Regions from separate parts of the Kocuria sabuli genome, predicted to be linked through region 3. Evidence: riboswitches for the same ligand, from Rfam matches in the RefSeq annotation. Region 3 holds a riboswitch; each other region holds the start of a gene.

What was found. A riboswitch is a leader RNA that binds a small molecule or an ion and turns the genes downstream of it on or off. The one in region 3 is predicted to bind thiamine pyrophosphate.
Region 1: another riboswitch for thiamine pyrophosphate. It lies ahead of RE027_RS09380 (3-oxoacyl-ACP reductase); the one in region 3 lies ahead of RE027_RS06160 (ECF transporter S component).
Region 2: another riboswitch for thiamine pyrophosphate. It lies ahead of RE027_RS16775 (FAD-dependent oxidoreductase); the one in region 3 lies ahead of RE027_RS06160 (ECF transporter S component).

What each region holds. Positions count from the first base shown of each region.
Region 1 is NZ_JAVHZE010000007.1:130,490-140,208, reverse strand. Features, by position in the region: gene RE027_RS09395 (OFA family MFS transporter) at 1-455, shown strand, start outside; gene RE027_RS18285 (MFS transporter small subunit) at 457-561, shown strand; gene RE027_RS09390 (GAF and ANTAR domain-containing protein) at 1,245-1,979, shown strand; gene RE027_RS09385 (LLM class flavin-dependent oxidoreductase) at 1,995-3,311, opposite strand; gene RE027_RS09380 (3-oxoacyl-ACP reductase) at 3,323-4,087, opposite strand; TPP riboswitch at 4,135-4,238, opposite strand; gene RE027_RS09375 (FadR/GntR family transcriptional regulator) at 4,446-5,276, opposite strand; gene eat (ethanolamine permease) at 5,480-6,910, shown strand; gene RE027_RS09365 (glutamine synthetase family protein) at 6,971-8,353, shown strand; gene RE027_RS09360 (gamma-glutamyl-gamma-aminobutyrate hydrolase family protein) at 8,334-9,131, shown strand; gene RE027_RS09355 (aldehyde dehydrogenase family protein) at 9,128-9,719, shown strand, end outside.
Region 2 is NZ_JAVHZE010000026.1:8,143-17,861, forward strand. Features, by position in the region: gene RE027_RS16740 (AMP-binding protein) at 1-546, shown strand, start outside; gene madL (malonate transporter subunit MadL) at 556-963, shown strand; gene madM (malonate transporter subunit MadM) at 960-1,727, shown strand; gene RE027_RS16755 (VOC family protein) at 1,824-2,735, opposite strand; gene RE027_RS16760 (alpha/beta fold hydrolase) at 2,847-3,638, opposite strand; gene RE027_RS16765 (hypothetical protein) at 3,731-4,729, opposite strand; gene thiE (thiamine phosphate synthase) at 4,823-5,542, opposite strand; TPP riboswitch at 5,558-5,659, shown strand; gene RE027_RS16775 (FAD-dependent oxidoreductase) at 5,655-6,980, shown strand; gene thiS (sulfur carrier protein ThiS) at 6,977-7,216, shown strand; gene RE027_RS16785 (thiazole synthase) at 7,218-8,066, shown strand; gene moeB (molybdopterin-synthase adenylyltransferase MoeB) at 8,063-9,244, shown strand; gene RE027_RS16795 (dihydrofolate reductase family protein) at 9,341-9,719, shown strand, end outside.
Region 3 is NZ_JAVHZE010000004.1:111,642-121,360, reverse strand. Features, by position in the region: gene RE027_RS06175 (aminodeoxychorismate lyase) at 1-549, shown strand, start outside; gene RE027_RS06170 (energy-coupling factor transporter transmembrane component T family protein) at 559-1,356, opposite strand; gene RE027_RS06165 (ABC transporter ATP-binding protein) at 1,353-3,095, opposite strand; gene RE027_RS06160 (ECF transporter S component) at 3,092-3,700, opposite strand; TPP riboswitch at 3,793-3,913, opposite strand; gene RE027_RS06155 (DUF4235 domain-containing protein) at 4,033-4,305, opposite strand; gene mnhG (monovalent cation/H(+) antiporter subunit G) at 4,364-4,822, opposite strand; gene RE027_RS06145 (MrpF/PhaF family protein) at 4,828-5,100, opposite strand; gene RE027_RS06140 (Na+/H+ antiporter subunit E) at 5,097-5,771, opposite strand; gene RE027_RS06135 (Na+/H+ antiporter subunit D) at 5,768-7,408, opposite strand; gene RE027_RS06130 (Na(+)/H(+) antiporter subunit C) at 7,405-7,896, opposite strand; gene RE027_RS06125 (Na+/H+ antiporter subunit A) at 7,893-9,719, opposite strand, start outside.

The sequences.
Region 1 (9,719 bases), on a different contig from region 3:
CGGACGTCCTGGGGCGCAAGCGCATCTACATGGTCTACCTCGGTGTCGGGGCGGTCCTCTACACAGTGCTGGCCCTGTTCGGGTCGAGCTCCACGCTGCTGTTCGTGCTGCTGGCCTTCGTCATCATCTCGTTCTACGGCGGCGGCTTCGCCACGGTGCCGGCCTACCTGCGGGACCTCTTCGGAACCTTCCAGGTCGGGGCCATCCACGGCAGGCTGCTCACGGCCTGGTCCGCCGCCGGCATCGCCGGTCCGCTCATCGTCAACACGTTCCTCGACGCCCAGGGCACCCCGGGCGAGCTCACCGCGCAGGCGTACCAGCCCGCGCTGCTGACCATGGTCGTCCTGCTGGTGGTGGGCTTCGTGGCCAACCTCCTGGTGAAGCCCGTGGACGCCCGCCACCACGAGCCCGACACCGCCCCGTCCGGCACCACGGTCCTCGCGAAGGAGGCATGACATGATCGTCCGTCTGCGACTGGCCCTCGGCTGGGTCCTCGTCGGGGTCCCGCTCGCTTACGGGATCACCCAGACCCTCCTGAAGGCGGCCAGCCTGTTCGGCTGAGCCGCACCGGCCGGTCCCGAGCGCTCCGGCGCCCTCCCGCGCGGTCCTCCGGCGGAGCCCCAGGGTTCCGGGAAGCCGAGGTGCGGCCGCTGGGTCTGCCGGCCGACGTCGCGGCCACCCTGCTGGACGCCGCCCAGCCCGTGCAGGCGCCGGTGCGGCGCAGCGCCTCGCTGCGGCAGACGCTGCGGTCCCGGGAGACCGTCGCCCTGGCCACGGGGGTGCCCATGGCGCGGGACGGTCCCGGCCCCGAGGCCGCCCGCTCCGCCCTGCTGAGCAGAGCACGCGGTGACGGGATCCACCGCGGGGGCTGTGGCCGTACTGCTTCGGCATCGGCGGCGAGGTGGGCGAGTCCGAGGTCGACGCCTACCTGCACCACTCCCTGGTCCTGCCGCGGCTGCAGCGGGACCTGCCGGCCCGGGCCGCCGACGGGATCCTCGCCGACCTCGCCCCGCCCCGGGCACCCTACGCCGCCGAGATCCGCCCGCTCGTCTGCTCCCGGGAGCCCGATCCCGGGAGTCGGGACGCACCCGGGAGCCCGATCCCGGGAGTCGGGACGCACCAGGTTCCCCGACGACCAGCCCGAGCACGCCGCGCGGACCGGCACCCTGGCACAATGCCCCCAGGGCACCCGGCGCCCGAGGGCGGACCACCGACGCACCACCTGACCGACGAAGGGGAACACGATGGCCGAGCACGACCCGAGCGGGGTACCGGTGACGCAGCTGCAGGAGGTGCTGCTCGAGAGCGAGGACATCACCGGTTTCCTCGACGAGTTCACCGCCACGGTGGCCCAGGCCCTCTCCACGGAGGGTGACGCGGTCTGGTGCGCGGTGACCCTGCTGCGACCGAAGCGCTCCACCACCGTGGCCGCCTCCAGCCCCCGCGCCGAGGCCCTCGACGAGATCCAGTACCACTACGGCGACGGCCCCTGCCTCACCGCCGCCCGGGACCACCGGGTCGTCCACGTCGTCGACACCCGCACCGACCCCCGCTGGCCCGCCTACGGTCAGGCCGCCGCCGCCAACGGCATCCTCTCCGCCCTCGGCGTCCCCCTCGAACTGGGCGAGGAGGCGTCCGCGGGCCTGGACGTCTACGCCGGGCGTCCGGGGGCGTTTGACGAGGCCACCGTGGAGGTCGTCCAACGGCACGTCCAGACGGTCTCCGCGACGCTGCGCCTGGCCGTGCGCCTGGCCCAGCACCGCGACACCGCGGAGGACCTGGCCGCGGCCATGGCGTCGCGGACGACCATCGACCTGGCCGTGGGCATCGTCATGGCCCAGAACCGCTGCAGCCAGGAGAAGGCCTTCGAGATCCTCCGGGCCGCCTCCAGCCACCGCAACGTCAAGCTGCGGGACCTGGCCACCGAGCTGGTCACCACGGTCGGCAAGGGACCGGCCAGCACCCACTTCGACGGCTGAGCGCTCCGCCCCGGCTCAGGCCGGAGCGCCGACGGCGGGGCGCGGCAGCCGCAGGTGCCCGCGCAGCGTGGATTCGGTGTACCCGGTGCGGAACAGGCCGCGGCGTTGGAGGACGGGGACCACGTGGTCCACGAAGTCGTCGAGGGCGTGCGGCAGCGTGGGCGGCATGAGGTTGAACCCGTCGGCGGCCCCCGAGCGGAACCAGTGCTCGATCCGGTCCGCCACCGCCTCCGGGGTGCCGACCACGGTGCAGTGCCCGCCGCCGGCGGCGAGCCGCCCGAGCAGCTGCCGGACCGTGGGCCGTTCGACCGCCACGATCCGCAGGATCGTGGCGTAGCGGCCCTTCGGGCCGGTGAAGCCCTCCAGCGGCGGCAGGCCGGGGACCGGGGCGTCCAGCTCCCAGCCGCTGCAGTCCTGCTGGACGAAGGTGCTCAGCTGGGCCAGGGACTGCTCCGTCGGCAGCAGGGCGTCCACCGCCGCCTGCTGGGCGAGGGCCTCCCGCTCCGTGGATCCCACGTAGGCCACGAGCCCGGGCATCACCGCCACGCTCCCCGGGTCCCGGCCCGCCGCGGCGACCCGCCGCTTCAGGTCCGCGGTGTACTCCTGGGCGCTGGGCAGGTCGTAGGCCACGGCGTAGATGCCCTCCGCGCAGCGCGCGGCCAGGTCGCGGCCGGGCCCGGAGGCGCCGGCCTGGAACAGGACCGGGCGGCCCTGGGGCGAGCGGGGCACGGTCAGCGGCCCGTCCACGCGGAAGTGCTCCCCGGCGTGGCCGACCGGGTGCACCCGCTCCGGGTCGGCGTGCAGGCCGTCCCGGTCCCGGACCAGGGCGTCGTCGGCCCAGGAGTCCCACAGCCGCAGCGTGACGTCCACGAACTCCTCGGCCCGGGCGTAGCGCTCGTCGTGCGGCGGCATCCCCGGCAGGCCGTGGTTGCGCGCCTCGGCGTCGAACATCGAGGTCACCACGTTCCACCCCGCCCGGCCGCCGCTGATGTGGTCGAGCGAGGCGAGCATCCGGGCGGCGTGGAACGGCGTCCAGAAGGTGGTCGAGACGGTGCTGACCAGTCCGATCCGCTCCGTGGCCCGCGCCATGGCGGACAGGGCCGTGAGCGGCTCGAGGAACCACCGGGGCCCGGACCCGACGTCCCCGGCGCTGTGCCCGTCGGCGAAGAACACCGCGTCGAAGAGGCCGCGCTCGGCGGTGCGGGCGAGGCGCTCCCAGTAGGCGATGTCCCCCAGCTGCTCCAGGGGGGACTCCGGGCGGCGCCAGGCCGCCTGGTGGTGGCCGGCCCCGAAGAGGAAGGCGTTGAGGTGCAGCTGTCGCGGCGAGGTCACGGCGGCCGCGCTCAGTCGAGGACCAGTCCGCCGTCGACCACCAGGTTCTGCCCGGTGACCGAGCGCGCCCAGGGGGACGCGAAGAACAGGAGGGCGTCGGCGAACTCGGCCGGGGTGGTGACCCGGCCCAGGGGCGTGGCCGAGGCGATGTAGTCGAAGACCTCCTCCGGGGTGGCGGCGCTCGCGTCGGTCGTGCGCAGCAGGCCCCCGGAGACCATGTTGACCGTGACGTTGTGCGCGCCGAGGTCCTTGGCGAGGGTGCGGGTCAGGGACAGCAGCGCGGCCTTCGCCGCCGTGTAGTCGTGGTACGGGACCACCGGGTTCTGGAACAGGTTGGTGCCGATGTTGACCACCCGGCCGAAGCCCTGCTCCCGCATGGCGGGCAGGGCCTGCTGGACGGTGTTGAGGGAGCCTCGGACGCTGCCGGCGAACTGCGCCTCGAACTCCTCCCAGCCGATGTCCTCGGCCCCGGAGCGGGCGTCGCCGTTGAAGGAGAAGTCCGCCAGCGCGTTGTTGACCACGGTGGTGACGGGGGAGCCGAAGTGCTCGCGGGCGGCGCGGAGCAGGTCCGCGACCTGCTGCGCGTCGGTGACGTCGGCGGCCAGGGCCACGGCCCGCTCCGGGCCGTACTGCTCCGCGAGCTCCTCCGCGGCCGTCCGGGACGCGCGGTAGTTGACCACGACCTTCGCGCCCTGGGCGGCGAAGGCCTCGACGACGCTGCGGCCGAGGCCCCGGCCGCCGCCGGTCACGAGCACGGTCTGTTCTGCGATCTGCATGGGTCTCCCTGAGGGTCAGGGCGAGAGGAGGTGCGGGGCGGTCACGGCCGGGCCCGTCAGGACATCCCTTCGCCAGTACGAACTGGATCAGGTTCGACGGGTGTCGTCTCAGCAGGCTCCTCGCGTGGGGCCGGCACCCCGTGTCACTGCGGCCGAGTATAGACCCGCGCCCTCGCTGCCCTCCGTCCAGCGCGCGGGATCAGGGCCGGCGCTGCGCCGACCGCACCACCATGACCGCCCGCCGCCGGCGCCGGACCGGCGCCGCGGGCACTCAGACCGGGAGTCCCGGCGCCGCGACGCCCGCTGCCGGGGGCCGAGGCGCCGGGAGCCCTCGGCATCCCGGCCGGGGCTGTGCGGTTCAGCGGCCACCGGGGGGCCGCTCCCGGCCCGGGAGGCCGTTGCGGGTCTGCTCGCCGGTCTGCTCGCCCGTCCCGTCCTCGGCTCCGTTCCCGGCCTCCTTCGCGGTCCCGTGCTCGGCGCCGTGGCCCAGGAAGCCGCGCAGCAAGGCCGCCGTGCCCTCCAGGTGGGCCAGGGCCGCGGCCCGGGCACCGGGCGCGTTCCCGCCGAGGATCGCGTCGGCGATCTCCCGGTGCTGGCGGTCGGAGTGCTCGAGGTTGACCGGCAGCACCGGGATGCGGTCCAGCAGGTCGCTGGCCCGGGAGCGGACCTCCGCGACCGCGCGGACCAGGCTGGGGCAGCCGCCGAGCTCGGCCACGGCGATGTGGAAGCGGGCGTCGGCGGGGCGGTAGTCCTCCGGGGAGCTCTCCTCGACCTGCCGCAGGCATGCCCGCAGGTGGGCGCGGGCGGCCGCGCTCAGGGCGGCCGCCGCGGCCAGCTCGGCCGCGGCGGGCTCCACCACGGCGCGGAACACGATCACGTCCTCGACCTCCGCGGGGTCCACCCGGGGCAGGTCCTCGTCCGGGTGGGCGGTCCGGCCGGTCACGAAGGTCCCGCCGTACCGGCCGCGCACCACCTCCAGGACGCCCGCGTCCTGGAGCTCGTGCAGGGCCTCGCGCAACGTGGAACGGGAGATGCCCAGCAGGGCCGCCGTCTCCCGCTCGGGCGGGAGCCGCTCGCCCCTGCGGAACAGGCCGAGGCGGATCGAGTCCAGGATCCGCTCGACGGCCTCCTCGAAGGCGTTGCCCTGCCGGACGGGCCGGATGAGGGGGTGCGGGACGGGGTCGCTCACGGTGGCGCTCCTCCTTGCGCTGGGTCCTGCGCCCATCGTGCCACGGCCGCATCGGGCCGCCAGTGGTCCGCGGGCACAGCCGTCGCGAACTCCGACCCGCGCGGATGCAGGGTCTTGACGGTCCTCAGGGGAGACCACAGACTGTCAGCACTGACCTCATACGTCTGTTTTCAGACCTTTGCGGAACCCGGAGGGATCGTCCCATGCCCGACTCCCCAGCACGGCCGCACGACACCGACGAGTACTTCCAGCACCGTCAGCTCCGGTCCGGGGCGGCCGGCTGGGTCCTGCTGGCGGGCCTGGGCATCGCCTACGTCATCTCCGGGGACTTCTCCGGCTGGAACATCGGGCTCTCCGAGGGCGGGTGGGGCGGACTGCTCATCGCCTTCGTGCTCATGGGCCTGATGTACACCTGCATGGTGTTCGGCCTCGCGGAGCTCTCCTCCACGCTGCCCACGGCGGGCGCCGGCTACGGCTTCGCCCGCCGCGCCCTCGGACCCCTCGGCGGCTTCGCCACCGGCATGGCCGTGCTCATCGAGTACGCCGTGGCCCCGGCCGCGATCGCCACCTTCATCGGCGGCTACATCGAGGCCCTGGGCCTGTTCGGGATCACCAACTCGTGGCCGGTCTACCTGGTTGCCTACCTCGTGTTCATGGGCATCCACATGTACGGGGTGGGCGAGGCCCTGAAGCTGATGTTCGGCATCACCGTGATCGCGGTCTTCGCACTGGGGGTGACCGTCGTCGCACTCGTGCCGCACTTCGACGCCGCGAACCTCTTCGACATCGTCCCGAACGACGCGGTGGGCGCGAGCCGCTTCCTGCCCATGGGCTGGGCCGGGGCGATGGCCGCCCTGGTCTACGGCATCTGGTTCTTCCTGGCGATCGAGGGCGTGCCGCTGGCCGCCGAGGAGACGGCCGACCCGAAGCGGGACATGCCGCGCGGGATCATCGTGGCCATGGCCTTCCTGCTGGTCTCCGGGGCGTTCATGCTCGTCCTCGTCCCCGGGGCGGCGGGCGCGGAGGCGATGAGCACTTCCGACAACCCGCTGCCGGAGGCCATCCGGACCGTGGCCGGCGACGACAGCGTGATGGCGGACATCGTGAACTACGCCGGCCTCGCCGGACTGGTCGCGAGCTTCTTCTCCATCATGTTCGCCTACTCCCGGCAGCTGTTCGCCCTGTCCCGCGCGGGCTACCTGCCCCGCTGGCTCTCGCTGACCGGGAAGCGCAGGACGCCGTGGGTCGCGCTCGTGGTGCCCGGCACCATCGGCTTCGTCCTCGCGGCGGTCACGGGCGATGGCGGGCTGCTCATCAACATCGCGGTCTTCGGCGCCACGGTCTCCTACGTGCTGCTCAACCTCTCGCACATCGTGCTGCGGGTCCGCGAGCCCGACCTCCCGCGCGGCTACCGCACCCCGGGCGGCGTGGTCACCACCGGGATCGCCCTGGTGCTGGCCCTCGTGGCGGTGGTCGCGACCTTCCTGGTCGACGTGGTCGCCGCGTCGATCACCGCCCTCGTGTTCGTCGTCTTCCTCGCCTACTACTGGTTCTACAGCCGGCACCGCCTCGTGGGCCACGCCCCCGAGGAGGAGTTCGCGCAGATCCGCACCGCCGAGGCCGACCTGCACTGACCGCCGGGCGCAGCCCTCCGGCGCCCCGTCCCACCACTCCAGCGACGAAGGAACGGACCCATGAGCGAGACCCCCCAGCACCCGCGCAACGCCAGGATGCTCACCGTCGAGCAGCTGCGCCGGCACGTCGCCGACGGGCTGGTGGACACCGTGGTGCTCGCCTTCACCGACATGCAGGGCCGGCTGCAGGGCAAGCTCAACCACGCGCAGTTCTTCCTGGACTCCGTGCTCGGCGAAGGCGCCGAGGGCTGCAACTACCTGCTGGCCGTGGACACGGAGATGAACACCGTGGGCGGCTACTCGATCAGCAGCTGGTCCTCCGGCTACGGGGACATGGAGTTCGCCATGGACCTGGACACCATCCGGCTGATGCCGCACAACCCCGGGCAGGTCATGATCCAGTGCGACCTCACCGGCCACGACGGGCAGCCGATCCCCATGTCCCCGCGGGCCATGCTGCGCCGCCAGCTCGACCGCGCCCGGGACATGGGCTTCCGGATGGTCACCGGCACCGAGCTGGAGTTCTGCGTCTACAACACGAGCTACGAGGACGCCTGGACCGCCGGCTACCGCAACCTGGTCCCGGCCAACCAGTACAACGTGGACTACTCCGTGCTGGGCTCCCAGCGGGTCGAGCCGCTGCTGCGGGAGATCCGCAACGCGATGTACGCGGCCGGGCTGACCGTGGAGTCCGCGAAGGGCGAGTGCAACCTGGGTCAGCACGAGATCGCGTTCCGCTACGACGAGGGCATGGTCACGGCGGACAACCACGTGGTCTACAAGCTGGCCTCGAAGCAGATCGCCCACCTGCAGGGGAAATCGATCACGTTCATGGCCAAGCCCAACGAGCGCGAGGGCAGCTCCTGCCACATCCACATGTCCCTGCGCGGTCCCGACGGCGAGCTGGTCTTCTGGGACCGTGAACGGGACGCCCGGTCCCGGACGTACGAGCACTTCATCGCCGGGGTGCTGCGGACCATGCGGGAGTTCACGCTGTTCTACGCTCCCACCATCAACTCCTACAAGCGCTTCGTGGAGGGCAGCTTCGCCCCCACCTCGGTGGCCTGGGGCGTGGACAACCGCTCGTGCGCCGTGCGCCTGGTGGGCAGCGGTCAGTCCGCCCGGATGGAGAACCGGCTCCCCGGCGGGGACGTCAACCCCTACCTGGCGCTCGCCGCGATGCTGGCCTCGGGGCTGCACGGGATCGAGCAGGAGGTTGAGCTGGAGCCGATGACCGAGGGCAACGCCTACGAGTCGGACGCCCCCGTGGTGCCCTCGACCATGCGGGAGGCCCGGGACCTGCTGGCCGGCTCGACGCTCGCCCGCGACCTGTTCGGGGCGGACGTCGTCGAGCACTACGTGCACTACGCCGACGTGGAGCTGACGGCCTTCGAGTCCGCCGTCACCGACTGGGAGCTGCGCCGTGGCTTCGAGCGCCTCTGAGCCCGCCCCCGAGGGACGCCGCCCCCGGATCGCCCTGACCACCTACTACCAGGAGGGGTCGTGGGGCGTGTGGAACTCCGTGGCCGCGATCGTCCCGGGCGCCTACGTGGAGGCCGTCGCCGCCGCCGGGGGCACCCCCCTGCTGCTGCCCCCGGTCGGCACGGACGCGGGGGTGCTGGAGCTCGTGGACGGGCTGATCGTGATCGGTGGCGTCGACGTCGACCCGCGGTTCTACGGCGCCGAGCGGCACGAGCTGACCTCCTCGCAGCCGTCCCGGGACGAGCACGACCTCGCCCTGACCCGGGCGGCGCTCGAGCGCGGGCTGCCGCTGTTCGCCATCTGCCGCGGCGCCCAGATCCTCAACGTGGCCCTGGGCGGCACGCTCGTCCAGCACCTGCCCGACGTCAACGAGAACGCCGCGCGCTACCAGCCCGGGCCCGGCCGGTACGGGCGGGTCGCGTTCCGCACCGCGCCCGGCAGCCGCTGCCGGGCGCTGCTGGGCGAGACGGCGGAGTCCCCGTGCTACCACCACCAGGCCCTGGACGAGGTGGCGGAGAGGCTCGTCGTCACCGCCCGCGCCGAGGACGGGACGGTCGAGGCCGTCGAGACCACGGCCGGGGGCTGGACCCTGGGCGTCCAGTTCCACCCCGAGGAGAACCGGAAGGACCCCCGCCTGTTCGAGGGCTTCGTCCGGGTGGCGCACGAGCACGCACGCGAGCGGGACCGGTCCGCGGGCTCCGCCGACGCCCCGCATCGAGAGGACACCTTCACCCCATGACGAGCACGCAGATCATCGACCCCGCCACCGAGGAGGTCGTCGGCACCGTCGGGTTGACCTCCCTCGAGGAGACGGACGCGGCCGTCGAACGGGCGCGCCGGGCCTTCGGCACGTGGCGGACCGTGGACCCGGCCGACCGCGCCCGGCTGCTGCGCCGCTTCGCCGACGCGGTCGACGCCGACCTCGAGCACCTCGCCCGGCTCGAGGTGCGCAACGCGGGGCACACCATCGGCAACGCCCGGTGGGAGGCCGGCAACGTCCGCGACGTGCTGGCCTACTACGCCGGCGCCCCGGAACGGCTCTCGGGGCGCCAGATCCCGGTGCCCGGCGGGGTCAACATCACCTTCCACGAACCGCTGGGCGTGGTGGGCGTGATCGTGCCCTGGAACTTCCCCATGCCGATCGCCGCGTGGGGCTTCGCCCCGGCGCTCGCCGCGGGCAACACGGTGGTGCTCAAACCGGCGGAGCTCACTCCGCTGACCGCCGTCCGGCTCGGGGAGCTCGCCCTCGAGGCCGGCCTGCCCGAGGGCGTCCTGACGGTGCTGCCGGGCAGGGGCTCGGTGGTGGGGGAGCGCTTCGTGACCCACC
Region 2 (9,719 bases), on a different contig from region 3:
AGCATCCGCGTCGTCGAGCGCGAGACGAACACCGAGCTCCCGGCCGGCGAGGTCGGCTCGATCCAGGTGGCGGGCCCCAACGTCTTCCGGGAGTACTGGAACATGCCGGAGAAGACCGCCGAGGAGTTCACCGACGACGGCTACTTCGTCACCGGGGACCTGGGCGTGTTCGACGACGACGGCTATCTCTCCATCGTGGGGCGGGACAAGGACCTCATCATCTCGGGCGGCTACAACATCTATCCCAAGGAGATCGAGGAGCTCATCGACGAGCACCCCTCGGTGCGGGAGTCGGCGGTCGTCGGCGTGCCGCACCCCGACCTCGGGGAGGTGCCCGTCGCCGTCGTCGTGCCCCACGGCGCCGCCGTCGATCCCGAGGAGATCCTCGCGTCCATCCGGCCGAGGCTGGCGCGGTTCAAGCAGCCACGGAGGGTCGAGTTCGCCGACGAGCTGCCGCGCAACGTGATGGGCAAGATCCAGAAGGCGGCGCTGCGCCAGGAGCACGCAGCGCTGTTCCAGCAGGCACCGACCGGACCCAAGAGCTGAGGGGCGGACATGATCATCACAGGCGTCGCAGTACTGGCCGGGTGCTTCCTGGCGGGAATGCTCATCGGTGAGTTCCTGGGACTGTTGATGGGGGTCGACGCCAACGTGGGCGGCGTCGGCTTCGCCATGGTGCTGCTCGTGCTCGTCACCCACCGGATGCGGAGGGCCGGCATGCTCCCCTCGGCGACCGAGCACGGGGTGTTCTTCTGGAGTGCGATGTACATTCCGATCGTGGTGGCCATGGCGGCCACGCAGAACGTGGTCTCCGCCGTGACCGGGGGTCCCATGGCCCTGCTGGTCGGGCTGGCGGCGATCGTCGCGGGGGCCGCACTCGTGCCCGTGCTCGCCAGGATCGGGGGCCAGGCGGAGCCGCTGCCTCCCCTGGAGCAGGACAGGACGATGGAGGGAGTCGCATGACGGACGTCATCGCAGGGGTGCTGGAGGGCAACGGCCTCGTCTTCGCGTTCCTCCTCGTCGGGGTGCTCATCCTGGTCTCGAACTACTTCTCCCGGAAGCTGACCCGGGGCCGGCTCCAGGGCTCGGCCATCGCCATCACCATCGGTCTCGTCCTCGCCTACTTCGGCGGCCTCCACACCGGGGGCGAGCGCGGCCTGGCGGACATCGCGGTCTTCGCAGGGCTCGGCCTCATGGGCGGAGCCATGCTGCGCGACTTCGCCATCGTCTCGACCGCCTACGGCGTGGACCTGGACGTGATCCGGAAGGCGGGGGTCACCGGAGTGCTCGCCGTGCTGCTGGGCGTGTTCGTCTCGGCGGCCGTCGGTGCGGCGATCGCCGCCGCCTTCGGCTACTCCGATCCCGTCAGCATGGCGACGATCGGGGGCGGGGCGGCCACCTACATCGTCGGTCCGGTGACCGGGACGGCGCTGGGCGCCAGCAGCGAGGTCATCGCGCTCAGCGTCGCGGCCGGCCTGGTCAAGTCCGTGGTCGTCATGGTCGGCACGCCGTTCATCGCCCCGCTGATCCGGCTCGACAACTACAAGTCGGCCATGGCGTACGGGGGGCTGATGGGCACCACGTCCGGGGTGGCCGGCGGACTGGCCGCCACCGACGAGCGGCTCGTGCCCTACGGGGCCATGACCGCGACCTTCTTCACGGGCATGGGCGTCCTGCTGGTGCCGTCGGTCTTCTACTTCGCCCTGGTGGCCGTCACCGGCGGCTGACGGACCGGCCGCCCGGCTCGACGGCGGGGGGGCGTGTCCTTCCGTCCCGGACCGGGACGGAAGGACACGCCCCCGCGCCGGTGGGACTCCAGGACCTCAGGCCGCGACGCCCACCTGGATCAGGGTGCGCCACGGGTCCTCGAAGCGCAGCACGGCGCCGTCGTGCCGGGTGGGGATCCGGTGGTCCGCCAGCCGGGCCTGCAGGGCGGCGACGTCGTCGGCGCCCGGCAGGTCGATGTTGACCTGCCCCAGTCCCAGGGAGGCCGCGCGCGGCCCCGCCCCCGCGCTGTGCCAGGTGTTGAGCGCGATGTGGTGGTGGTAGCCGCCCGCCGCGACGAACAGTGCCGAGCCGATGTCGCTCATCACCTCGAAGCCCAGGACGTCCACGTAGAACTGCCGGCCGAGCGGGATGTCACCCACCTGCAGGTGCACGTGGCCCAGGGTGGCCGGCGGTGCCACGGGGCGCCGCCCGTCCCGCTCGACCAGGTGCTCCTGCAGGAAGCCGTTCGGGTCCAGCGGCTCGGACGCCAGCGTCAGCAGTCCGCTGCCCTCCCGCCGCCACGTCTCCCGTGGGCGGTCGGTGTAGAGCTCCACGCCGTTGCCCTCGGGGTCGTCGAAGTAGAAGGCCTGGCTGTAGAGGTGGTCGGCGCTGCCGGTGAAGGAGCGCGGGGCCACGGCGGCGACGGAGGCCAGGGCCGCCGCCAGCGCCGGCTCGTCCTCGAAGAGCACTGCGGTGTGGAACAGCCCGGCCTGTCCGCGGCGGGCCGGCGGCAGCTCCTTCACCTGGCGCAGGCGCACCACCGTCCGGCCGTCCCGGCCCAGGACCGCGGTGTCCCCGGCGTGGGCGAGCACCTCCAGGGTGACGGCGTCCGTGTAGTAGGCGAGCATCGTGTCCAGGTCGGACACGAGCAGCTCGACGGCGCCCATCCGGGTCCCGGCGGACAGCAGGTCCTCGGCCGGGCGTGCCGTCAGGCTCCGGGGGTCGGGGTTCTGGGGAAAGATCGGCATCTCGGGGCTCTCCGTCGGCATCGGCAACACAATGGTTGATATGTCCTCAAGGATAGCCCCTAAAAGCTTTCCAGTGCAAGTAAATGCGCCTCGCCAGGAGGCGCTCGCGGGTCAGCCCGTTCCGCCCGTCCGGCTCAGCACGAGCTCGACGGTCTCCGCGGGCCGGTCCCACATCGGGAAGTGGCCGCAGGAGTCGAACCAGTGCAGCTCGGCGCCGGGGAACCGCTCGAGGGCGCGGTGCGCCTGGCTCGGGGTGACCACCCGGTCCTGGCGACCCCAGCCGATGACGACGTCTCCCGGGGTCTGCGCCCGGGTGGCTCCCTCCTGGTCGGGTCCGTGCACCAGGTCGTGCAGGAGGGCGTCGTAGCTGGGGGACGTCGCCCACGTGCGCAGCTCGCGCAGGACCAGCTGCGGGTCCAGGGCCCACGGCCGGGGGCTGAGCTGGGCGAGCAGCGCGGTGCGGGTGACCGGGTTGCGGGTCAGCGCCGGGAGCACCGGCCGGAGGGCCCGGACCAGCCGGATGGAGGCGCCGATCGAGAGGCCGAAGACGAGGCGCTGCCGGGGGCTCCAGAAGCCCCCGGGGGACAGGGCGACGGCGGTGCCCCCGACGCCGCGCCGGGCGAGCTCCAGCACGAGCCGGGCGCCGACCGAGCTGCCCAGCAGGTCGACCCCCGCCAGCCCGTGGGTGTCGATGAAGCCGGAGACCGCGTCGGCCAGGCGCGCGACCGTCACCTCGCCCTCCAGTGGAGCGGTGGCGCCGAAACCGGGCAGGTCCAGGGCGATCACCTCGCGGTGGGCGGCCAGGCCGGCGAGCACCGGGTCCCAGGTCCGCCAGGTCGAGCCGAGACCGTGGATCAGGAGCAGGGGCCTGCCGGTGCCGAGCCGTTCGTGGTGCATGTCCATGACCCCGATCCTCGCCGACGGCGAGCCGCCTGGCCAGCGCCGCCCGGCCTGCGGACCGGCCCAGGGGGGGCGGCCCCCGGGCCGGGCGGTGGTCAGAGGACGAAGATCAGCGCCGCGATGACCGCCACGATGACGAGGAGGACGAGGCCCCAGGCCTTGAGGTTGTCGGAGTCGTCCTCCTCCGGGTCGGAGGCCTGGCGCGGCGGCCACCCCCCGGGTCCGGCCATCGATCCCCCGGGTCCGGCCATCGGGCCGCCGGGTCCGGCCATCGGTCCGCCGGCCCCCGGACCGGGGAACGGGCCGCCCTGTGCCTGGCCGGGGAACGGCCCGCCGGGCTCGCCGGGCCGGCCGAGCTGCCCGGGCGGCGGCGGGGCGGGCGTCGACGGGCTGACGCCCCACCGGGGGGCCTCGGGGGCGTCCGCGATCGAGGGGTTCGACGGCGCCGGTCCGGACCCAGGGTCTCCCGGTGCCGACGGACCGGCGGGCGGCAGCGTCTCGCCGGAGAGCACGGGGCCGTCCTCGCGGTGGCCCTTCTCGGCCTCCGTCAGCAGCGCCACGAACCGCTCCAGCTCCTCGGAGCCGTCGTACTCCCGGGCGAGGAAGCGCTCGGCCCGGCGGCGCACCACCCGGTAGACCCGACCGTCGTCGGGAATGCCCAGGTCCCGGGCGGCCTGTGCCACGGCGAGCGGCGGCTGCTCGGGCAGCGGGTTCGTGCCCCACTCCAGCAGCCCCGTGAGCAGGGACCGCTCCAGGACCGAGGCCATGGCCGCCCGGGCGCCGGGCACGCGGGTGAGCTCCAGCAGCCCGCTCGGCGGCGCCGAGGGGCACCCGGGGACGTCGCCGGGCAGCCGGGCCGCCCGCTCGAGCCAGAACGTGTCGCCGAAGAGGGTGGCCAGCAGCACGGCCGCCGCGAGCCGGTCCTCGCCGGGCGGGGCGTCCTCCGGGGCGCCCTCCTCCCAGTGGGCGCCCAGCGCCCGCCGGGCGGGCTCACCGGCCAGCCGGACGCGCAGCTGCACGTCCTCCGGGCCGCGGGCGGTCTGCGCGGGATGCTGCACCGCGTGCCGCACCTGGGGGTCGAGCTCGGGGTCCATGGGCCACTCCTCCGTCGTCGTCCGGGTCCATGCTCTCTGACAGGTCCATGCTCTCAGACGGGGCTGTGCGGCCGCGGGGAGCCGGTGGGGAGTTCAGGCGGGGAGCAGGCTGCGCAGCTGCCCGGCGGCGGCCCGCGGGTCGGGAGCCTCGGTGACCGCGCGGACGACGACGGCACCGCGCGCGCCGGCCGCCAGGACCTCCGGGAGCCGCTGCTCGTCGATGCCGCCGATGGCGAACCACGGCACGGGCGCGGCCTCCGGATCGGCGTCCAGCCGGGTGCCGGTCAGCTCGGCGACCGCCCGGACGAACCCGAGGCCGGTGGCGGGCCGCCCCGGCTTGGTGGGCGTCTCCCACACGGGCCCGGTGCAGAAGTAGTCGACGTCCGGGTCGGCGAGCGCGGTCCGGGCCTGGCCGAGGTCGTGCGTGGATCGGCCGATCAGCACGTCCGGGCCGAGCAGCTGCCGGGCCTGGGCGGGGGTGAGGTCGTGCTGGCCCACGTGGAAGACGTCGGCGCCCACGAGCGCGGCGACGTCGGCGCGGTCGTTGACGGCGAACAGGGCGTCGTACTCGGCGGCGACCCGGCCCAGGAGGCGCAGCGCGGCGATCTCCTCGTCGGCGTCGATGCCCTTGTCCCGCAGCTGGACGATGCTCGCCCCGCCGGCGTAGGCGGCGTGCAGGAAATCCTCGAGGTCGCCCTGCGCGCGGCGGGCGTCCGTGCACACGTAGAGCCGGGCGGCGAAGAGCTTGTCCGCCCGGGCGCCTCTCAGCGGGGACTCGGCGGGGGCGGAGGTGTCCTGGGTATGCTGGTTCACACGCTGATGATAGGTCAGCGGTTCTGCGGGAGCCCCACCGGGCTGAGAGGGCGTCCAGCGCCGACCGCCACACCTGATGCGGGTCATGCCGCCGTAGGAAAGGACATCGCCCGTGACGTCTGCGCCTCCCGCACCTGCCGTCCCGTACCCGGACCCCGAGCATGTCCGGGCCGACGTCGCCGTGGTCGGTGCCGGTGTGGTCGGCCTGGCCACGGCCTGGGAGCTGCGCCGCCGCGGCCGCTCGGTGGCCGTGGTGGATCCCGAGCCCGGCTCCGGGGCCAGCCGCGCCGCGGCCGGGATGCTCGCCCCGGTCAGCGAGGTCCAGTACCAGCAGGAGCCGCTCTACCCCCTCATGACGGACTCGGCCGCCGCGTACCCGGCCTTCGTGGCCGCCCTCGAGGAGGCGGCGGACGGGTCGGTCGGCTACCGCACCACCGAGACCCTCGTCTGCGGCGTCGACGCGGCCGACCGGCAGGCCCTGGCCGACCTGCGCGAGCTGCAGCGGCGCCACGGCATGGCCGTGGAGCCGCTGACCCTGCGCGCCGCCCGGGCCCTGGAGCCGGCCCTGAGCCCGCGGCTGTCCGCCGTGCACCGCATCCCCGACGACCACCAGGTCGACCCGCGCCGGCTCGTGGCCGCGCTGCTCGCCGCCCTCGTCGCCCCCGGGCTGCCGGAGACCTGCCGGGCGGGAGGCCCCGACGGCGGGCCGGCCCGCCTCGTGCACGACCGCGCCGTGGGCCTGCGCAGCAGCGCCGACGGCGCGGTCACCGGCGTGCACCTGGCCGGCGGCGGGATGGTCTCGGCGGCGGAGACGGTCCTCGCGCCGGGCACGGGCCTCGCCGGCCTCGAGGGTCTGCCCGGGTCCTGGCGCCCGCCGCTGCGCCCGGTGCACGGGGACATCCTCCGCACCCGCGTGCCCGGCGGGGCGCCCGCGCTGCTCGAGCGCACCGTCCGCGGCCTGGTCCACGGGGTGCCCGTCTACCTGGTGCCCCGGGCCGACGGGACGGTGGTGATCGGGGCGACCTCGCGCGAGGACGACCTCGAGGGGACCAGCGCCGGGGGCGTGTTCCGGCTGCTGCGCGACGCCCAGGCCCTCGTGCCGGGCGTCGCCGACCTCGAGCTGGTCGAGGCCATGGCCCGCGCCCGGCCCGGCACCCCGGACGACATCCCGTACCTGGGCCGCATCCGCGGCCCGGCGGGGGAGCCCGTGCCCGGCCTCGTGGTCTCCACGGGCTACTTCCGCCACGGCGTCCTGCTCACCCCGCTGGCCGCCCGCCTCGCCGCGCGACTGGTCCTGGGCGGGGCCGTGCCGGACGACGACGCGGGGCACCTGGCCAGCACCGACCCGCACCGCTTCGACCGCCCCGCCGGGGCGCCCCCCGAGGACCCCGACCCGGCCGCGGCCGGACCCCGCCACCCGAACAGGAGCACCCGATGACCGCCATCACCCTCAACGGCCGCCCGCACGCCGTGGCCGGGGGCACCACCGTCGTCGACCTCGTGGCCGAGACCGTCGGGCGCCCCCTGGGCCCTGACGGCGCCCCGCTGGACGGCCGCCGCCTGGGCGTGGCCGTGGCGGTGGACGCCGCGGTGGTCCCCCGCAGCCGCTGGGCCCGCACCCCCGTGGCCGAGGGCCAGTCCGTCGAGATCATCACCGCCGTCCAAGGAGGCTGACATGACCGTCCCGCACCCCGACCCGCTCGTGCTCGACGGCACGGAGCTGTCCTCCCGGCTGATCATGGGCACCGGCGGGCTCAGCTCGCTGCACACCCTGGAGCAGGCGCTGGTGGCCTCCGGCACCGAGCTGACCACCGTGGCCCTGCGCCGCTACGCCCCGGGCCAGGGGGACTCGCTGTTCGCGATGCTCGAGCGCAACGGCATCCGGATCCTGCCCAACACCGCCGGCTGCTACACCGCCCGGGACGCCCTGCTCACCGCCGAGCTGGGCCGCGAGGCCCTGGAAACCGACTGGGTCAAGCTCGAGGTCATCGCCGACGAGGAGACGCTGCTGCCCGACGTGGTGGAGCTGCTCGACGCCACCGAGCAGCTCGTGGCCCGCGGCTTCAAGGTCTTCGCCTACACCTCGGACGACCCGGCCGTGGCCCGCCGGCTCGAGGACCTCGGCGCGGCCGCCGTCATGCCCCTCGGTGCGCCCATCGGCACCGGGCTGGGGATCCTCAACCCGCACAACATCGAGCTCATCGCCTCCCGCGCCTCGGTGCCCGTGGTGCTCGACGCCGGCATCGGCACCGCCTCCGAGGCGGCCCTGGCCATGGAGCTGGGCTGCGACGCCGTGCTCCTGGCCAGCGCCGTGACCCGCGCGCAGGACCCCGTGGCCATGGCCACTGCCATGCGCCACGCCGTGGCTGCCGGGCGGCTGGCCGCCCGTGCCGGACGGATCCCGGCCCGCCGGCACGCGCTCGCGTCCTCGCCCATGGCGGGGCGGATCGACCCGGAGGGGGAGGCCGGCGATCCGCTGGACCTCCCGCGCGGGGACTGGGCGCCGCTGGGGGAGTCCCGGTGAGCCCGCTGCCCCCGCTCGTGGCGCCCGGCCCGGACCTGACCCGGGCGGAGCTCGAGCGCTACGCCCGGCACCTCACGCTGCCGGGGATCGGCCCGCTCGGCCAGCGCCGGCTCAAGAACGCGCGCGTGCTCGTGGTCGGCGCCGGCGGGCTGGGCGCCCCGGCGCTGCAGTACCTCGCCGCGGCGGGTGTGGGGACGCTCGGGATCGTCGACGACGACGTCGTGGCCGTCTCCAACCTGCAGCGCCAGGTGGTGCACCGTACCGCCGACGTCGGCCGGCCCAAGGCGGACTCCGCCGCGGAGGCCGTGACCGCGCTCAACCCGTTGGTCCGGGTGCGCACCCACCCCTGCCGGCTCACGGCGGACAACGCCGTGGAGATCGTCGGCCAGTACGACCTCGTCGTGGACGGCGCGGACAACTTCGCGACCCGCTACGTCGTCGCCGACGCCACCGCGCTGACCGGCGTCCCCTGCGTGTGGGGCTCCATCCTGCGCTTCGAGGGACAGGTCAGCGTCTTCTGGGCCGGCCACGGACCCACCTACCGGGACCTCTACCCCGAGGCGCCGCCGGACGGCGAGGTCCCCAGCTGCGCCGAGGGCGGGGTCTTCGGGATGCTCCCCGCCACCCTCGGCTCGGTCATGGTCACCGAGGCCGTCAAGCTGATCACCGGCACCGGGGAACCCCTGCTCGGGCGGGTGCTGCTGCACGACGCCCTGGCGATGACCTGGCGCGAGCTGCGCCTGGCCGCGGACCCCGACGCCGCCCCGGTCACCGAGGTCGCCGAGCCCGAGGCCGTCCGCGCGCTGCCCGGCCGCGGAGTGGAGCCCTCCGAGACCCTCGGGGCGGCCGAGCTGGCCCGGCTGCTGGAGCGTCGCGGGCGCGGGGAGGCCGCGTTCGTCCTGGTCGACGTGCGGGAGGACTGGGAGCGGGAGCTCGTGGCCATTCCCGGCGCCGTGCCGGTGCCGCTGCAGCAGCTGCTGGAGCGGGGACCGGACGCCCTGCCGCCGGAGGCCCGCGGCGCGGACCTCGTGCTGCACTGCAAGGCCGGCGCCCGCTCGGCGACCGCCCTGGCCGCGCTGCGCCCGTACTACGCCGGGCGGGAGGAGCGGATCCGCCACCTCGAGGGCGGGGTGCTGGCGTGGGTCGAGCAGACGGACCCCGGCGCGCCCGTCTACTGAGCCGCCGCGGCGCCCCGCGGGGGGTTGACGCCCCGCTCCCGTCGCGAAAGCATGGTGCCCCCTGGCTGTCGCTGGAGCTCACCGGAGGACCACATCATGGGCATCATCCAGGTCGACCTCTTTCTCACCCTCGACGGCGTCTACCAGGCCCCGGGAGGGCCCGACGAGGACCGTGCGGGCGGCTTCGAGCTCGGCGGCTGGCAGGGGGCGTACTTCGACGACGCATCGGGCGAGACGATCGGCACCTCCATCGAGGGTCTCGATGCGCTGCTGCTCGGTCGCAGGACGTACGACATCTTCGCCGGTTACTGGCCGTCCCGCGGCGAGGAGGACCCGATCGCCGCGAAGTTCAACGCGGTGCCGAAGTTCGTCGTGTCGCGCACGCTGACCGACCCGTCGTGGGAGGGAACCACGGTGCTGACGGACGTCACGACCGAGGTGCGCGCGCTCAAGGAGCGGTTCGACGAGGTCCACG
Region 3 (9,719 bases):
GACGGACCGTGGTCGTGGGTCGTGGTGACTCCCGTGCCGGAGTCCACGTTCCGGCAGCGCCGGGAGGGCGTGGCCGCGGTGCTGCTGCCCCGCGGCCACGACCCGGCCCAGGACTCCGGCTACCCGTGGCTGCTGCCCGGGGCCAAGACCCTCTCCTACGCGATCAACATGGCCGCCCTGCGGCACGCCCGCTCCCTCGGCGCGGACGAGGCGGTCTTCACCACCGAGGACCGCCGGGTGCTGGAGGGGGCCACGTCCTCCGTGGTCTGCGCCCGCGTGCGCGGGGACCGCCGGGTCCTGGTGACCCCGGAGCCCTCGCACGGGATCCTGCCGGGCACCACGCAGGCCGCGATCTTCGCCGCCGCCCGGCGGGACGGCTGGGAGCTCGGCTACGGGCCGCTGTACCCCGCCGACCTCATGGCGGCGGACGCGGTGTGGCTCGTCTCCAGCATCCGGCTCGCGGTGCCGGTGCGCCGTCTGGACCACCAGCCCCTGCCCGTGGACCCGGAGCTCACCCGCCTCGTGACGGGCTACGTCGCGCAGGCCTGAGCCCGGGGATCAGGCCCAGATGAAGCGGTGCGTGCCCAGCAGGACGGACACCGCCGGGCCCGCGACCGCCGCGGCCGCGCACCCGGTGAGCACCACGGCGTCCGCCCGCGAGTACCCGGGGACCCGGGCCCAGGTGCGCGGGCCCGCGCCGAAGCCCCGGGCCTCCATGGTCACCGACAGCCTGGTGGCCCGGCGCAGGGACTGCACCAGCAGGGTGAAGGCCTGGCCGCCGAACTCCCGCAGGGCGCCCACCGGGCCGTGCCCGGAGCCGGCACCGCGGGCCCGGCGGGCCATCGCGAGCGTGGTCCACTCGGTGAACATCACGCCCACCAGCCGCAGCGCCGCCAGCGACGCGAGCACGAAGCGGGCCGGCAGCCGGACCGTCTGGGCGAGGCCGTCGGCGAGGTCGGTGGGATCGGTGCTGAGCACCACCACCAGCCCCGACAGCGCCAGCGCGAGCCCGCGCAGGGCGATCGCCGCGCCCGCCGCCACCGAGCCCGCGGAGAGCTCGGTGACCCCGAGGTCCAGCAGCACCGGCCCGGAGTCCTCCGCGAGCAGGGCCGTGCCCCAGCCGCTCACCAGCGCCGCCAGCAGCAGGGGCCAGGCCCGCAGCAGCAGCGCGAGCGGGCGGCGGCCGGCGCACGCCAGCAGCCCGAGCTCGCACAGCAGCACGATCCCGGACGTCACGGGGTCCGCGCTGACCACGAGCACCACGGTGAGCAGCAGGGCACCGGCCAGCTTGACCACGGCGTTCGCACGGCCGAGCAGGGACGCACGGACCGCCGGGGCGATCACCGGGGCGCTCATCGGACCGGTTCCCGCGCCGGCCCGGGCACCGCGCTGGGCGCGGCCCCGGGGTCCCCGGCGGACGGGCCGGGGAGGCCGGTGAACCGCCCCGGCGCGCCGGGGAGGCCGGCACCGGATGCCGGGGCACCCGGTGCCGGACTCCCCGGCGCCGGACTCCCCGGCGCCGGGACGCCGGAGGACCCCAGCTCCAGCACCTCGGCCCCGAGGGCGCGCACGAAGTCCTCGTCGTGGGTCACCGCGAGCACGGCCGTGCCGTCGTCCACGAGCTCCACGAGCAGGTCCACGAGCTCGGCCCAGGTCAGGGCGTCCTGGCCGAACGTGGGCTCGTCCAGCACCAGGACGTCCGGGTCCGTGGCCAGCACGGTGGCCACGGACAGCCGCCGCTTCTCTCCCCCGGAGAGGGTGAAGGGGTTGGCCCCGGCCAGGTGGGCGAGCCGGAGTCGGCTGAGCAGCTCGTCCGTGCGCCGGTCCCGCTCGGCCGCGGGCGTGCCCGCCAGGCGCGGGCCGTGCTCGAGCTCCGCCCGCACGGTGGCGCGCAGGAACTGGTGCTCGGGCTCCTGGAAGACCGTCCCGATGCGGGCCACGAGATCCCGGCCGCTCCAGGCCAGCGGATCGGCGCCCGCCCCGCGCGCCAGCGCCGGACCGGCCGTGACGGCTCCGCGCACGGGGGCCAGGAGCCCGGCCAGGGTCAGCGCCAGGGTGGACTTGCCGGCGCCGTTGGGGCCGGTCACCGCCACGGCCCGGCCGCGGCGCAGGTCCAGTCCGATGCCCGCCGCGGCGACGGGCAGGTCCCCGCCCGCGGCGGCGTCCGACAGCGGCCGGCCGCGCCGCGCGGCCCGGCGCCGGGCGCGCAGCTGCCGCGCCGAGGGCTGGGTCCGCGAGACCGCGAGCCCGGCCGCGCCCAGCAGCGGCTCCCCGTCCTCGTCCTGCGCGCGGGCGGGCACGCGGGTGGGCGGGATCCGCCCCGGGACCCACACCCCGGCGCGGCCCAGCTCGTCGGCGGCCGCGCCGAGCACCTCGGCCGGGCTCCCGTCGTGGCTGATCCCGCCGTCGCGGCCGAGGACGACGACGCGGTCCACGGCCTCGGCCCACACGGCCACGCGGTGCTCCACGACCACGAGGGCCGCCCCGCTGCGGTCGAGGCACTCGACCACGGCGTCCCGGACCTGCAGCACCCCGGCGGGGTCCAGGTTCGCGGTCGGCTCGTCCAGCAGGAGCAGGCCCGGTCGCATCGCCACCGCGCCCGCGAGCGCGAGGCGCTGCTTCTGCCCGCCGGACAGGGCGGCGGTGGGGTGCTCGAGCGGCAGGGGCAGCCCCACGTCGTCGAGGGCGGCGCGGACCCGCGGCCAGATCTGCTCCCGGGGCACGGCGAGGTTCTCGAGGCCGAAGGCGGTGTCGTCGCCGATCCGGGACAGCACCACCTGGGACTCGGGGTCCTGCTGCACGAGCCCCGCCCGGCCGCGCGCCCGGTCGGGGTCCGTGCCGTCGAGCAGCAGCTCCCCGCTGCGGGAGAGCCCGTCGTCGTCGTGCAGGACCCCCGCGAGGGCGTGCAGGAAGGTCGACTTGCCCGCCCCGCTGGGCCCGAGCAGGAGCACCCGCTCCCCCGGCTCGACCACGAGGTCGATGCCCCGCAGGGCAGGGGCGTCCCGGCCGGGGTGGTGCCAGCCGAAACCCCGGGCCTCGACGCGCGCCCCCGCAGCGGTGGGCGCACCGGGGCGCCGCCCCGGCGAGGCGGTCATCGCCGCGCGACCCGGCCCGAGGCCAGGCCCTGCAGCACGCCCGTGGCCGCGAGCGCCTTGACCACGGCCCACATCAGCAGGCCGGCGAGCACCGCGCCCGACACGACCGAGAAGACCAGGTAGGCGATCTGGTGACCGAGGGCCCACTCGTAGTTGGCGAGCACGTTCGAGGTGATCCCCAGGAACAGACCGCTGACCGCGCCGGCGGCCACGGCGACGGCTGCGTTGAACCGGCGGTAGCGCACGGCGGCGAAGACGAGCTCGGCCCCGAGGCCCTGGATCAGGCCGTAGAGGACCACCGTCCAGCCGAAGTGCGTGCCGAGCAGGCCCTCGAGGACCGCGGCCAGCAGCTCGCAGAACAGGGCGGCGCCGGGCTTGCGGATGATCAGGCCGCCGAGCACGCCGGCCACGAGCCAGCCCCCTCCGATGAGGGCCGTCCCGGGCGGGTAGGCCACCGAGGCCGCGGCGGTCAGCGGGTAGAGCAGGTTCGACCACGCCCAGAAGACGACCGCGCACACGGCGGCGAGAACGGCCGCCACGACGATGTCGACGACGCGCCAGGACGTGCGGGCACGGGCTGCGGGACGGTGGGTGGTGGTGTTCATCGGACGTTCTTCCTCCTGGGCTCTGCGAGCCATCGGTACCAGGAGGGGACGGGACGCCACGGGCCGCGCCGTCGGCGCGCACCCGGGGTGCACCCCTGAGATGCTCGACTCCCTTCGCCGGTGCTAACCGGAGCAGGTTCGAGGGTCTGCGGCGATCCGCACTCTCAGCGCCGCGCCGGCCTTCCGGCGGGCAGCGCTCCCCTGTCGTTCAGTGCCCCGAGTCTACCCCGGCCGCGCACCGGCCTGCTCCCCGCACGCGCAGGGGGCCCGTCCCGCCGGGGACCGATGCGGTGTCCGGCGGAACGGGCCCCCTCACGAGGTGCCTGCGGAACTCAGACCTCGGCCTGGCTCTTGGCCTTCGGCTTGTCCTCGTTCTCCATCTTGGCGACCTGGCGGGAGATGGCGACCTTGATGACGGTGCCCACGAGCCCCGTGACGAGGGACCAGATGATGATGCCGGTCCACGCCTCGTCCGGGTCCGGGTTCTTGGCCGGGGGCGGGTTGCCGGTGGCGCGCGTCCACACCGAGCCGAGCACCTTGTGGGACAGGGCCACACCGCCCAGCGAGAGGCCGGTGCCGGCGAGTTCGAGGATCTTCGTGTTCATGGACTGCTGCTCCTTGTCGTCGGGGCGGCGCGGGTGCGCCCGGTCGATCGTGCCCAGCCTAACGCGTCCGCCCCGATCCGTCAGTCTGCTGTCCGTCGACGTGCCGGCCGTCGGCGCGCCGGCCGTCCGCGGCCGGTGGCCCGGCCGGGCCCGGCTCGCCGGTGCCCCGCTCGCCGGTGCGGTTGAGCACCTCCTGCAGGTCGTCCTGCGTCAGCGTGGCCCGGTTGAGGTGCTTCGTGCGGTACGTGGAGCGGCCCACCATGTGGGCCGAGACCGGCACGGTGAGCAGCTGGAAGACCCAGCCCAGCACGATGAGCGGGACCATGACCGGGTCCCTGTTCTCCAGGGCGACGGCCGTGAGCAGCAGCAGCAGCCCAAAGACCTGCGGCTTGGTCCCGGCGTGCATGCGGGTCAGCAGGTCCGGGAACCGGACCAGGCCGATCGCGGCGGCGAGGGACATGAGCGCGCCGAGCACCATGCACACGGCCGCGGCGGCGTCCAGGACGGTGTCCAGCACGGCGCTCACTTCCCGTGCTCGGCGGTCTGGGTGGCGAAGCGCGCCACCGTGACGGACCCGATGAAGCCGACCAGCGAGACGATCACCATGAGAATCAGGTTGTCGAGGTGGCCGTGGTAGGCCATCTCCACGGCGAGGGCGGCCGCGACGATGGCCAGCAGCACGTCCGTGGCCACCACGCGGTCCAGCAGCGACGGGCCCTTGGCGAGGCGGTAGAGCGCGCCTGCGGTGGCCGTGCTGAGCAGCACGGCCGCCACGGCCACGGCGATCTCCATCACGGGCGGTCCTCCTCGGGGGTCTCGGTCGGGACGTCCGTCCGACGGCCGCCCACGATCTGCTGCCCGGCCGTGACCGGGGAGCCGATCGCGGCGCTGTCCCGCTGCTCCGCGGCCGCACGGCCTCCCCCGCGGCGCTCGGCCCGCAGGGCGGCGAGCTCCTCCCGGGAGCCCATGATCCGGATCCACGCGGCCTCGACCTGCCGCACCGACCGGCGGAAGGACTCGGCCTCCTCGGGGGTGCGGACGTTGAGCGCGTGGAAGTACAGCGTGGCCGTGGCGCGGTCGACCTCCACCACGAGCGAGCCGGGGATCAGGGTCATGGTGTGGCCGGTGGCCGTGAGGAGCAGGTCCGAGCGCGTGCGCAGGCCGACGCCCACCACCGCGTTGCGCGCCCGGGGGCCCACGAGGACCGCGATCAGCATGACCTCCACGCTGGCCTTCGCGACCTGCCACACGAAGGTGACGGCGAAGAGGGCGAACTGCAGCGGGTCGAACCGGCCCGAGAGCTGGACCGGGGGCAGGTAGAGCACCCAGGTCACGAGCAGGGCCAGGACCGCGCCGAGGATCAGGTTCCCCGGGCCGAAGTCCCCCCACAGGGCGCCCCACACGAACACCAGCCACACCAGCAGCGGGAGCTCGACGAGCAGGGAGTTCTTGGGTCGCCGGCTCACGGGGCCTCCTCCACGACGGGGCGGGGGGCCGAACCGGGGTCCAGCACGGCACCGACGTAGCGCTCGGGCCGCACGAGGTTCTCGGCGGCGTTGTCCGCCAGCTGGAACAGCGGTCCCGCGAAGACGGTGAGGGCCACGCCCACGACGACGAGCGCGGAGGCGCTGCCGAGCATCGAGGGGGACATCAGCCGCACGTCGCCCTTGCCGGAGAACCGGCCATCCTGGTCGTCGACGGCGCCGGAGGTGAGCAGGAAGCGCGATCCCGCGGGGACCGGGGCCAGCAGGATCGGGTCCGGATACTCCGCGTCCTGCGGCGTGCGCAGGAAGACGCGGTTCCACACGCGGACCATGACCAGCAGGGTCAGCAGGGAGACCGCCACGGAGCCGGCCACCAGCACGTAGGCGAGCGGGTCGCCGCGGTTCACACCGGCCTGCAGGAGCCCCGTCTTGCCGAGGAAGCCGGAGAACGGCGGGATCCCGCCGAGGTTGAGCGCGGGCACGAGGTAGAGCACGGCGAGCAGCGGGGAGATCTTCGCCAGGCCCGCGAGCCGGTCCACGTTGGTGGACCCGCCGCGGCGCTCGATCAGCCCGGCCACCAGGAACAGGCTGGTCTGGATCACGATGTGGTGGGCCACGTAGTAGACCGTCGCGGACATCGCCTCCTGGGTGCCCACCGCCACCCCGAAGATCATGTACCCGATGTGGCTGATGAGGGTGAAGGAGAGCATGCGCTTGAGGTCGATCTGGGCGAGCGCGCCGAGGATGCCCACGACCATGGTGAGCAGCGCGACCCACATCAGGAGGGTGTCGAGCTGCTCCCCCGGGAACAGGACGGTCTCCGTGCGGATGATCGAGTAGACCCCCACCTTGGTCAGCAGCCCGGCGAACACGGCGGTGACGGGGGCGGAGGCCGTGGGGTAGGAGTCCGGCAGCCAGAAGGACAGCGGGAAGACCGCGGCCTTGATGCCGAAGGCGATGAGCAGCATCAGGTGCAGCTGCATCTGGGTGCCCACGGGCAGGTCCGCGAGCTTCCCCGAGAGGTCGGCCATGTTGATGGTGCCCGTGGCGGCGTAGACCATCGCGATGGTGATCAGGAACAGCACCGAGGAGATCACGGAGACCACCACGTAGGTGACGCCCGTGCGGATCCGCTGGACCGTCCCGCCCATCGTCATGAGGACGTAGGACGCGGTCAGCAGGATCTCGAAGCCCACGTACAGGTTGAACAGGTCGCCCGCGAGGAAGGCGTTGGACACGCCGGCCACGAGGATGAGGAAGGAGGGGTGGAAGATCGAGATCGGGCCCTCCTTGTCGCCGTCGGCCACGCCCTGCCCGCTGGCGTAGACCAGCACCGCGAGCGAGACGACCGTGGAGACCACGAGCATCAGGGACGAGAGCTGGTCCACGACCATGACGATGCCCCAGGGCGCCGCCCAGCCGCCCAGGTGGACGGCCTGGGGGCCGGCCTCCCACGTGCTCGTGAGCACGGCGACCTCGATCGCGAGGGTCAGCACGAGGGAGCCGATCGCCACGGCCCGCTGCAGGGCGTTGCGCCGCAGCAGCACGAGGCCCAGGGCCGCGCCCAGGAAGGGGATGATGACGGCCAGCGGGGCCAGCTGCGCGAGGTGGACGGTCATCGGGGCTCCTCCCGTCGGGTCGCCGGGGCCCCGGGGGCCTCGAGGGCCTCGTCGGGGTCGTAGCGGCGGGGCGCCTCGTCGAACTCGGTCGTGTCGGCGGGGACCTCGGCGTCGTCCTCCACGTCGTAGGACGACTGCCGCGCCACGCGCCGGTCCTCCACGTCGTCCTGGATCTCGTCCCGGCGCCCGAGCACCCAGGAGCGGTAGATCATGCCCAGCAGGAACGCGGTCACGGCCAGGGAGATCACGATGGCCGTGAGGATCAGCGCCTGGGGCAGGGGGTCGCTGTAGTCCTCCGCGGGGACCGACCCGTCGTAGAGGGGCGCGAGGCCCGGGACGCCGCCCGCGTGCAGGATCAGCAGGTTCGTACCGTTGGTGAGCAGCATCAGCCCGAGCAGGACGCGGGTGAGCGAGCGCTCGAGCAGCAGGTACACCCCCACGGCGTAGAGCACGCCCATCACGACCAGCAGGGTCAGGTTCACGCTCATCGGTGCTCGTTCCCCTCGCCGGCGCCCGCGCCGGCCGTCGTGATCGGGATGGGCGACGTCGCCGACGCGGCCACGGACGACCCGGCGACCCCGGACGCCGCCCGCCGCTGCCGCGTGACCCGGATGCGCGTGCCGCGCCCCGAGGTGCGCCGGTCACGGCGCACGGCGTCCTCCTCGATCCGCTCGTCGATCCGCCCGCCCAGCGAGCGCAGGATGTCGAGGACGAGCCCGACGACGATCAGGTAGACCGCCACGTCGAAGACCAGCGCGGACACGAACTTCTCGTGGCCGAAGACCGGCAGGTCCACCTCCACCGTGTAGCTCTGCATCACGGAGCCGCCCAGGAACACCGGGGTGAGGGCGTAGAGCGCGGCGAGCGCCAGCCCGGTCCCGAGCATCGTGCCGGCGTTGATCGGGGTGGACCGCTCCAGTTCGTAGCGACCGCCCGCGAGGTAGCGCACGGTCAGGGCCAGCCCGGCCATCAGCCCGCCGGCGAAGCCGCCGCCGGGGTCGTTGTGCCCGGCGACCAGCAGGTAGAGCGAGACCATCATGAACGTGTGGAAGAGCAGGCGGGTGATCACCTCGAAGACGATGGAGCGCCGCTCGGGGGCCAGGGTGCGTCCCGCCAGCAGGTACGCGTCCTCCGCCGGGTCCTCGGCGGCCCGGCGGTCGAGGACGGCGTCCAGGCTGCCGCCGGACGGGACGACGGCCGCCGAGCTGCGCCGGCGGATGATCCGCAGCTGCTCGGTGGTCGGGTCGTCGCCGGAGCGCACGATCCGGTCCCCGCGCCCCGTGACGAAGATCAGGGACGCCACGCCGGTCGCGGCGAGCACCAGCACCGTGATCTCCCCGAACGTGTCCCACGCGCGGATGTCCACGAGGATGACGTTGACGACGTTCTGGCCGTCGCCCATCTCGTAGGCCATCCGCGGCAGCTGCCGGGAGATGGGCTCGGCCGTGCGGGAGGAGATGCTGAAGGCCGCGAGCGCCATCATGAACAGCCCGAAGGACACGGCGATGGTGCCGCGCAGGAGGCGGCGCCCGGCGGGGTTGCGGTGCCACAGCGGGGCGGGCAGCGAGCGCAGCGCGAGCACGAAGGCCACGAGCAGGACGGTCTCGACGAGCGTCTGCGTCAGGGCGAGGTCCGGGGCGCCCTGCAGGGCGAACAGCAGCGCCAGGCCGTAGCCCGTGACCGAGACGAGGAGCACGGCGAGGAAGCGCTTCGTGGCCAGGGGCACGAGCAGGGCCGCCACGACCATGGCCACGCCGGCGATCAGCTGGGCCGGTCCGTCCGAGACCCGCAGGGCCCCCAGCGGCGGGGTCTCCTCCACGACCAGGCCCACGAGGGGCACGACGATCGCCGTGACGAGGATGACCGAGAGGTAGAACATCAGCGAACCGCGCTGCGTGCGCCCGGTGATCCACACGGCCGCGAGGTCCAGGCCGTTGACGGCCCGCCGGTAGAGCAGCTCGCCCCGGGGCATCGAGGGCAGGGCGCGCTGGAGGTCGGCGACGCGGCGCCTGGCGAGGTACATCAGCAGCCCGCCCGCGATGATCAGCGCCGACAGCCCGAGGGCGGGGGTCGGCCCGTGCCACAGGGCCAGGTAGAACTCGTGCTCCCCCGCAACGGGGAACTGGTCCACGTAGGGCTGCAGCATGGCGTTGACCGGCTGCGGCCAGAGGCCGAAGACCACGGTGAGCACGGAGAGCACGAGCGGGGCGGCGAGGAACGCCGGCTCGACGCGCTGCATGTCGCTGATCACGGCCTTGCCGCCCACCCCGGCGTCGAGCTCGGAGAACGCGGCGGACTTCTGCGCGAAACC